Regions from separate parts of the Arthrobacter sedimenti genome, predicted to be linked through region 3. Evidence: predicted binding sites of a transcription regulator. Region 3 holds the regulator's gene; each other region holds the start of a gene.
What was found. Region 3 encodes Rex, which represses fermentation and respiration genes when NADH is low (regulators of the CRP and FNR family bind a similar motif). Its sites were predicted from a motif close to CTTGTGAANNNNTTCACAAG; they were not measured.
Positions count from the first base shown of each region.

Region 1: a site for Rex is predicted at 1,645-1,664, ahead of benA (benzoate 1,2-dioxygenase large subunit). Genes of this name have one in related genera too.
Region 2: a site for Rex is predicted at 1,490-1,509, ahead of araB (ribulokinase). Genes of this name have one in related genera too.

Region 1 is NZ_JBHSDQ010000004.1:387,461-390,733, reverse strand. It holds gene ACFO0G_RS12375 (benzoate/H(+) symporter BenE family transporter) at 1-457, opposite strand, end outside; gene catA (catechol 1,2-dioxygenase) at 551-1,432, opposite strand; gene benA (benzoate 1,2-dioxygenase large subunit) at 1,759-3,144, shown strand; gene benB (benzoate 1,2-dioxygenase small subunit) at 3,177-3,273, shown strand, end outside.
Region 2 is NZ_JBHSDQ010000014.1:18,100-21,372, reverse strand. It holds gene araB (ribulokinase) at 1-1,346, opposite strand, end outside; gene chvE (multiple monosaccharide ABC transporter substrate-binding protein) at 1,615-2,745, shown strand; gene mmsA (multiple monosaccharide ABC transporter ATP-binding protein) at 2,852-3,273, shown strand, end outside.
Region 3 is NZ_JBHSDQ010000001.1:1,008,433-1,011,705, reverse strand. It holds gene ACFO0G_RS04795 (HAD family hydrolase) at 1-659, opposite strand, end outside; gene ACFO0G_RS04790 (glutaredoxin family protein) at 738-992, shown strand; gene ACFO0G_RS04785 (redox-sensing transcriptional repressor Rex) at 1,003-1,707, shown strand; gene ACFO0G_RS04780 (ABC transporter permease family protein) at 1,782-2,633, opposite strand; gene ACFO0G_RS04775 (YceI family protein) at 2,839-3,273, opposite strand, start outside.

The sequences.
Region 1 (3,273 bases), on a different contig from region 3:
CCATGGCTTTGCGCACCACGCCGGTTGCGCCCAGGGCGAGGATCAGCACGCCGGAGGTGAAGAAGGCCCCGACGACTTCGGGGAAGGCCAGGTGCTGCAGGGACGGCCCCAGGAGTACCGTCCCTGGGATGGACCAGGCGAAGCCCAGCGGCTGCCGGTAAATCAGTGACATCAGCAGGGTGGCGGCCCCGCCGGAAAAGAGGATGCCAAAAACCCAGGACGACAGCTGGCCCTGGGTCAGGCCGCCCGCGGTCCCGACGGCCAGCGTGACGGCGATGGGCCCGGACGCCGCGAAAATGAGCCCAATGGCGCCGTTTGAGACATACGACAGGCCCAGGTCGCGGAGGATCCGGCGGGGACCCGCGGGCCGGACCCCCGGACGTTCCAGCAGGGGTTCCGGCGCCGGCCGGCCTGGCTCGACGGAGCTGGCGGTCGGATGGTGGCGGGGGTGGCTCATCGGGGCTCCTGGCTGGGGGGCGGAAAAACCGGAAGCGCTCCGAAGCATCAGCTCCGGAGCGCCTCCGTGCGGGGATATCTCCCAGTTTGCGTGCTACTTCTTCTGGCCCTGCTTTGCCAGGACGTAGTCATAAACTACTTCCTCGCCCTTTCCGTCGGTACGGGGGCGGGGGTCCAGCATCAGTTCAGGCTTCACTGCCGAGGCGATGTCGTCGGCGTTGTGCGGATCGCCGGGGAAGTAGAGCTGCTGGGTGACCGGCTCGTAGCCCGGTGCGGACACCTTGATGTGGATGTGCGCCGGACGCCAGGCGTGCCAGCCCGCCGCACTGATCAGCTGCCCGCAGGCCCCGTCCGTGGGGATCTGGTAGGGCGCCGGACGCATCGTGTTGATCTCGAACCGGCCATCGTCGGAAGCCTTGACGGTGGCGCGGAAGAGCCACTCGGGCAGGCCCGGGGCGTACTGGGAGTAGAAACCGGCGGCGTCCGCGTGCCAGATCTCCACCTGGGCACCCTGGATGGGGTCGCCGTCGGTGTCGGTGAACTGGCCGCTGAAGCGCAGCGGGGTGCCCTCCTCGCCGTCGCGCATTTCAACCGTGGCGGGCGTCTGGAGTTCCGGGGAATTGGGAACGTAGTACGGGCCCTCAATGGTTCCCACGGTGCCGGGACGGTCCTGGGAGTTGACGTCCTCAACGGTGTGCTCAAGCCAGACGTCGAGGAACAGCGGCCATTCACCGTCCGTCCCGACCTTGATCAGCCACGCTTTGAGCGCGTTGTATTCCTCGTAGGTGACCTGGTGTTCCTCGACGATGTCGTTGGCGGCCTTGATCAGCGCGCCGGCCAGCAGGCTCACCCGTTCCTTGGATACATCCACCTTGGAGAGCTTGCCCGACGCTGCGAACCGCTCGGTTGCCTTGGTGCCTGCTTCGACGGCGGTGCCTTCGTTTTCCGTGCGGCTGTCCGTTGGGGTTTGGGTCATGACAATGTCCACCTTCCTCATTGAATGGGGACAGGAAGGGCTCCTGCACCCGACGCGGGCTGCCGGGCCAGTCGTCATGCCCTGCGCCGCACCGCGTGATGTCGGTCTCAATCGTAGGCCCGCAGATAAGGACGCTACAAATATCAACTAGGCGTCTTTTGAGTCATTATCGATACATAAAGACACCCTTGGTGGAACCTAGGTATTTGCCTGATGTGAGGCCAATCACGAGCGGCAAGAATTGCTGGACAACGTCCGCCGCCGAAGCCCCTTCCCGAGTGGACCTCCGACCATCCGTCCAGCAATCTCCAATGAAGGAGCACGCCATGACCGAGAACCTGATCCATGCCCGCGAGGTCCTTGCCGACGCCGTGATCGACGACCGCGAGAACGGCGTCATCCGGGCCAAGCGCGAGATCTTCACCGACCAGGAGATCTTCGAACTCGAGATGAAGCACATCTTCGAAGGCAACTGGGTGTATCTCGCCCACGAGTCGCAGATCCCTAACGTGGGCGACTACTTCACCACCTACATCGGCCGTACCCCCGTGATGATCACCCGGGACAAGGATGAAAACCTGAACTGCCTGGTCAACGCCTGTTCGCACCGCGGCGCCATGCTGTGCCGCCGCAAGACGGACAACCGCACCACGTTCACCTGCCCGTTCCACGGCTGGACCTTCAAGAACTCCGGCGAGTTGCTGAAGGTCAAGGACTCCCGGAACGCCGGCTACCCCGAGACCTTCAACAAGGAAGGCTCACACGACCTCACCAAGGTGGCCCGCTTCGAGTCCTACCGCGGCTTCCTGTTCGGCTCGCTGAAGGCCGACGTGCTCCCGCTCGAGGAGCACCTGGGCGATGCCACCAAGGTCATCGACTCGATCGTGGACCAGTCGCCCGAGGGCCTGGAAGTGCTGCGCGGCTCCTCCACCTACACCTACGACGGCAACTGGAAGGTCCAGGCCGAGAACGGCGCCGACGGCTACCACGTCACCGCCGTGCACTGGAACTATGCAGCCACCACGGCCCGCCGCAGCGCCGGGGATTCGGCCAACAAGACCAAGGCCATGGACGCCGGCAAGTGGGGCAAAGTCAAGGGCGGGTTCTACTCCTACGACCACGGGCACCTGCTGCTGTGGCAGGAATGGACCAACCCCCAGGACCGCCCGTTGTGGGACCGCCGCGACGAGCTTGTGGCCAAGTACGGCGAGGAGATGGCGAACTTCATGATCAACATCTCGCGCAACCTCTGCCTGTACCCGAACGTCTACATCATGGACCAGTTCTCCTCGCAGATCCGGCACTTCCGGCCCATCTCCGCGGACCAGACCGAGGTGACCATCTACTGCATCGCCCCCAAGGGCGAGTCCCAGGAGAACCGTTCCAAGCGCATCCGCCAGTACGAGGACTTCTTCAACGCCACGGGCATGGCCACGCCGGACGACCTGGAGGAATTCCGCTCCTGCAACAAGACCTACTGGGCCACCAGCGCCCCGTGGAACGACATGACCCGCGGCTCTGCCCACGAGATCACCGGGCCGGATGAGCAGGCACAGGCCCTGGGCATGACCCGGGTGATCGCCTCCGGCATGCGCACCGAAGACGAAGGGCTCTACCCCATCCAGCACGGGTACTGGAAGGAAGTCATGGACCGGGCCCTGGCGGAGGAAGAGGAGCGTTCCGCCCTGGAATCCGTTCCCGTCTCCGCCTGAGAGCCCGCCGAACCACAGAGAGCGCAGAACCCATGACCAACCTGACCCACACCGCCCCGGCCCTGAAGACCGCGGAGGAGATCGCAACCCTCGAAACCGTCCGCGCGTTCCTCTACCGGGAAGCCCGCC
Region 2 (3,273 bases), on a different contig from region 3:
ACGATGGTGCGGGTCCCGAAAGCCGTGGCTTCAAGCAGCGCCCGGTATGTGTCCTCGGGCCTGGTGGCCAAGGTCTGGCCCACCACAATCCCGGAGAGCTCGTGGTCCACCAGGACTGAGCGGTTGCCCGAGTGCCAGTCGAGGGCGATCAGGCCGTGCTCCCCGATGGCCTGCCGCGACGCGAGTTCGGTGAGGTATTCGTGGATGCCCAGGCCCGCATCCCTGGCAGCCTGGTGGTATTCGGGCGGCACGCCGTACTTGGTGAACCAGCCAAAGATGTCCCCGACGCCGGACTGTCCGGCCTCGTAGCCCCAAAGGCCCGGCACGATGCCGCCGTCCACTGCCCCGCACATCCCGGGCACTTCGCGCAGTTCCGTGCCGTTCATGACGTGGCAGGTGGAGGTGCCCATGATAGCCACCAGCTGGCCGGAGTCCACTGCTTTGGCAGCCGGGGCCGTGACGTGCGCGTCAACGTTTCCCACGGCCACGGCGATGCCCTCCGGCAGTCCGGTCCAGGCAGCAGCCTCGGCGGTAAGGGTGCCTGCGGCATCCCCCAGCCGCCCGAAGGTGTGCTCCAGCTTGGAGCTGACGAAGTCTTTGAAGTCCGGGTTCAGGGCAGCAAGGAAGTCCTCGGACGGATACCGGCCGTCCTGGTAAATCCCCTTGTAACCCGCCGTGCAGGCGTTGCGGACGTACCGCCCGCACAGCTGCCAGACGATCCAGTCCGCCGCCTCAACCCAGTGGTCCATGGCGGCGTAGGCTTCCGGGTCCTCTTCCAGCAGTTGCAGGCCCTTGGCGAACTCCCACTCGGAGGAGATCAGCCCCCCATAGCGCGGAAGCCAGTCCTCACCCCGGTCGGCGGCGAGCTTGTTAATCCGGTCAGCCTGCCCCTGCGCCGCGTGGTGGCGCCAGAGCTTCACATAGGCATGCGGCCGGGTGGCGAAGCCCGGCAGTTCGTTCAGGGGGGTGCCGTCGGCCTTGACGGGCACCATGGTGCAGGCGGTGAAGTCCGTGGCAATGCCCACGACGGCGGCAGGGTCGATCCCTGCGTCAGCCACCGCGGCGGGGACAGCCCTGCGCAGGACTTCCCGGTAGTCGTTGGGCACCTGGAGTGCCCATTCGCCGGGAAGCCTCGAGGCGTGTCCATTGGATTCCGCGCCCGCTGTATCTTCGGGGAGGGAATCGGTGACCACCGCATGCGGGTACTCGTGGACAGCGCTGCCGAGTTCCCTGCCGTCGCGGACCCGCACCACCACGGCGCGGCCGGACAGGGTCCCGTAGTCCACCCCGATGACGTACTGATCAGCGCGGGGGTCGGAGCTGGATGTGGACAAAGTCTCTGGCATGGGTTTGCCTCCGTCCGGGAGGCGGGCGGCCTCTTTACCGGGTTTGTAGGGGTCGGGGTCAAGCTGTTTTGCTGCAGCAAGTGTGAACGCTAACAACGAAGAAGTCAATGGACTCGAAAAAGTTGCGAAAATTCCCCTTCGCGCTCTTGTTAGCGTTCACAAACCAGTCTATATTGAACCGACACATCAACAATGTGGCCAGGACCAGGGAGCTTCGGTGCTGCCTGTCCAACAACACTTCGCGGCGATGCTGCCGCGGAAGGAGAAAATGGTGAGAATCAAAAAACTCATGGGCGCGGTGGCCCTTGTCCTCGCCCTGACGGTGGGCGCCACCGGCTGTGGCTCCCGCGGCGGAGCCGCCACCGAATCCGGCAGTGCCGCCAAGCCCAGCGATTCACTGGTCGGGATCTCGATGCCCACCCAGACCTCCGAACGGTGGATTGCCGATGGCGCCAACGTGGAGAAGTCGCTGAAGGATCTTGGCTACAAGACGGACCTCCAGTTCGCCAATGACGACATCCCCACCCAGGTGTCGCAGATCGAAAACATGCTGACCAAGGGCGCCAAGGCCCTGATCATCGCCGCCATTGACGGCACCACCCTGACTGACGTCCTGGCCAAGGCCAAGGACCAGAACGTCAAGGTCATCGCGTACGACCGCCTGATCAACGGCACCCCGAACGTGGACTACTACACCACGTTCGACAACTACACCGTGGGCGTGCAGCAGGCCACCTCACTGCTGACCGGCCTGGGCCTCCTGGACGCCAGCGGCAAGAAGGTTGACGGCAAGGGCCCCTTCAACATTGAGCTTTTCGCCGGCAGCCCCGACGACAACAACGCCAACTTCTTCTGGAGCGGCGCCATGGACACCCTGAAGCCGTACATGGATGCCGGCACCCTGAAGGTCCCCAGCGGCCAGACCAAGTTTGAGCAGGCCGCGATCCTCCGCTGGCAGGCACCGGTGGCACAGAAGCGCATGGAGGACATCATCACCTCCGCCTACAGCTCGGGCACCAAGCTGAACGGCGTCCTCTCCCCGTACGACGGCCTGTCCATCGGCATCATTTCCGCCCTCACCAGCACCGGCGGCTACGCCAAGGGCAGCCTGCCGGTAGTCACCGGCCAGGATGCCGAAAAGGGCTCCGTCAAGTCCATCGTCGCCGGTGAGCAGTACTCCACCATCTTCAAGGACACCCGCCAACTCGGCGCGCAGGCCGTCAAGATGGTTGACGCCGTCCTCAAGGGCCAGGAGCCGGAAACCAATGACACCAAGACCTACAACAACAAGGTCAAGGTTGTCCCGGCGTTCCTGCTGAAGTCCGTGATCATCACCAAGGACAACTACAAGAAGGAACTGATCGACTCGGGTTACTACACCGACGCCGACGTCAAGTAGTCAGCGTCCGGGGTTGTGGCCCGGCTTCCGTCCCGGGCCACAGCCCCACCCGCGCCCTCCTGCAGCAGCAGGAAGGCAAGCTCCGAACAGTCAGTGGGAATTGACGATGAACACACCCATTCTTCAAATGCGAGGAATCACCAAGACGTTCCCCGGCGTCAAAGCGCTGCAGGACGTCACCCTGGATGTGAACCGTGGCGAGGTCCACGCCATCTGCGGGGAAAACGGAGCCGGCAAATCAACACTCATGAAAGTGTTGTCCGGCGTCTATGCACACAACACCTTCGACGGTGAGATCCTCTTCGAAAACGAACCCTGCAACTTCTCCAGCATCTCGGACAGCGAAAAACGCGGAATCGTCATCATCCACCAGGAACTGGCCCTCAGCCCGTACCTGTCGATTGCCGAGAACATCTACCTTGGCAACGAACAAGCCACCAACGGGTGGGTGGACTGGCGCAAGACCAACCTGGAAGCAGCCAGGCTGCTGGCCCGCGTCGGCCTCGACGAGAACCCTGTCACCCCTGT
Region 3 (3,273 bases):
TCCGGGTTGATGGCAACGGGGTGCCCCACCAGCGACAGCAGCGGGACGTCGTTATAGGAGTCGCTGTAGGCCCAGCAGCGCTTGAGGTCCAGGCCTTCCTCGTCGGCGATGGCCTGGACGGCCACGGCCTTTGCTGAGCCGTGCAGGATGTCGCCCACCAGCCGGCCGGTGTACATGCCGTCCGACACTTCGCCCACCGTCCCCAGCGCTCCGGTCAGTCCCAGGCGGGTGGAGATCACGGTGGCCACCTCGATGGGCGTGGCCGTCACCAGCCAGACGCGACGGCCCACCCTGAGGTGCTGTTCCGCCAGTGCTTTGGCCCCAGGCCAGATCCGGGACGCAATCATCTCGTCATAGACCTCTTCGCCGAGGGCCTTGATGTCGTCAACGGTGATCCCGGCGGCCAGCGTCAGGGCAGAATCGCGCACGGCGTGGACATCGTCGATGTTTTCCCCGCGTGCCACGAACTTGAACTGCTTCCATGCGAAGCCGGCGGCCTGGGCCAGGGTGAACGCTCCGCGCTGGTGCATCTTCCGCGCCACATGGAAGAGGCTGGCTCCGCGCATCAAGGTGTTGTCCACGTCGAAGAACGCCGCTTCGCCTGGCTGCGGCTCGGCAACCGGGCGCGTGACTACGGCGACGTATTTCTCCTCGGGCATGGACTTGAGTCTAGTCAATCCAGTGGCCTGCCGCCGTCGGCGTCACCGGCAGCACGCGAACGGCGCTACCGTTAAGCCATGGCTACACCCCGCGTCGTCCTGGTCACCAAAGCTGACTGCCACCTTTGCGAAGACGCGCGCGACGCCGTCAGCCGGGTCACTGCCTCATTGGGCCTCACCTGGAGCGAAGAGCTGGTGGACAACCAGCCCGAGCTGCGTGAGCGCTACGCCGAGGAGATCCCGGTGGTGCTGGTGGACGGCGTGCAGCGCGACTTCTGGAAGATCGATGAAATCCGGCTGGAACGCGTGCTGCAGCGCGCCATGGCCCAGTAGGGGAGTGCCGGTGACCTCCCTGGATCCAACGCCGCAGCCCCTCCCGGACCTTCCGGACGCCACGGGCACCGCGCCAAAGCAGATACCGCCCGCCGCCGTAGCCCGGCTGACGCTCTACCTTCGCGCCCTGAACACCCTGCTGGCGGAGGGCGTGGAGCGCGTCTCCTCCGAATCGCTGGCGGAGGCCTCCGGGGTGAGTTCCTCAACCCTACGCAAGGACCTCTCCTATGTGGGGTCGTACGGAACCAGGGGCGTGGGCTACGAGGTGCAGTACCTCAGCCGCCATATCGCCGCCGCACTTGGACTGACGCACGACTGGAAAGTGGCCATCGTCGGGGCCGGCAACCTCGGCAAGGCGCTGGCGCGGTACGGCGGCTTCGAGTCCCGCGGGTTCGACGTCGTGGCTATTTTCGACGCCGACCAGATGGTGGTGGGCAGCGAAGTGGGATGGCTGCGTGTCAGCGACGTGGCAGACCTCGAAACAGTCCTGCGCCGGACCGGGGCCAACATGGTGGTGCTGGCGCTTCCGGCCGCTGTGGCCCAGGGCGTCTGCGACCGGGTGGTGGCTGCAGGCGTGCACAGCGTCCTGAGTTTCGCACCGGTGATGCTGCAGGTTCCCGACGGCGTCAACCTGCGCAAGGTGGACATGGCCACCGAACTCCAGATCCTGGCTTATCACGCCCAGCGGGCGCAGTCACCCGGCCAGACAGCCTAGGCGCTGGCTTAACGCGGGCGGCCCGGGAAGCATTGCTGCTTCCCGGGCCGCCTGTTTCCCAGCTGCCGTGCTGGTTACCGACCGTAAGGGTTGCCGAACCCACCGGAGTACGGGTTGGCGAAAGGCTGCTGCTTCCGGAAGTACGGGGCAGCTGCGGGCAGGTAAAGCAGCACGATGGCTACGATGCCCAGGACGGTTCCGAGCGTTCCGATGGAGGGGACCCCAAACAGGCCGAAAATGGACAGGGCCGCGAAAACTGTTCCCAGGATGCGGGCCCAATTCCTGCCCTTGCGAACGAAGAAGGCCACCAACAGGTACAGCGCGACGCCGATGATGGCGAACACCACCAGCGTACCGGCGATGAAGCTCTTCATGCTGTCGTAGCTGATGTCTGTTCCGCTGGAGCGCATCTGCTGTTCAAAAAGCTGCCGGAGTTCGGGGCTGTCCAGCTGGGTGAGCCCGAGGATCATGCCGATGACGAAAATCGCCGCCGACGCAATGAGCAGCCAGAAGGAGATGTTCACCAGCTGGGGAACGCCGTTGCTTCCGGCCGGCTGCGGCTGCTCGGAGGGGTACTGGCCGTAAGGGGACTGTCCATACGGCGCCTGGCCGTACTGGGACTGGCCGTTTTGGGGCTGCCCGTAACCGGGAGCCTGGGAGGCGTTCTGCCCATACTGGGATCCCTGGGACCCGTACTGCGGTGCGTTCTGGCCGTACTGCGGGGCATTCTGTCCATATTGCGGTGCTGCCGGCGGCTGCGAGCCGTACTGGGGCTGGTTCTGCCCGTACTGCGGGGCGTTCTGGCCATACTGCGGTGCGTTCTGGCCGTAGCGCGGCGGCTGGGCTCCGGGCTGGTCGTTGCCGGATTGTCCGTTGCTGTTGCGGGGGTCTTCGGACCCGGGAGGCGGGACGGGAGGAGTACTCATGGGCGTTCCTTCTGCAGGGTCGGGATCCAGTTAGGCTGCCGGGAATCGGTCCTCAGCCTTCCCCCCAGCATGGCTTAAGTCCACCGTACCCCCGGCGGGCGGCGTTGTGGATGATTCGGGAGGTGTCGATGCACCGCGTTTGCCCGTTAAACACGGCACCCCGGCCACGCCGCGTAGGCGGGGCCGGGGTGCCGTGTTGGGGGATTTAGGCTGCGGGAGCGATGAAGGCGAGTTCCAGGTTGATGGCCACCTTGTCGCTGACCAGCACTCCGCCGGTCTCCAGGACGGCGTTCCAGGTCAGGCCGAAGTCCTTGCGGCTGATGGTGGTCTCGGCGGAGACGCCGGCACGGGTGTTGCCGAACGGGTCCACGGCCACGCCGTTGAACTCGGTTTCCAGGGTGACGGGACGGGTAACGCCCTTGATGGTCAGGTCGCCGGTGAGTTCGTAGCTGTTGCCCTTGGCCACGAGGCCGTTGGAGACGAAGGAGATTTCCGGGAACTTCTCCACGTCGAAGAAGTCCCCGCCCTTGACGTGGCCATCGCGGTTGGCGTCGCCGGAGTCGAAGCTGGCGGTCTTGATGGTGGCGTTGATCTTGGAATCAGCCACGTCCTCGGCCAGGTCCAGGGTGGCGGCGGCGTC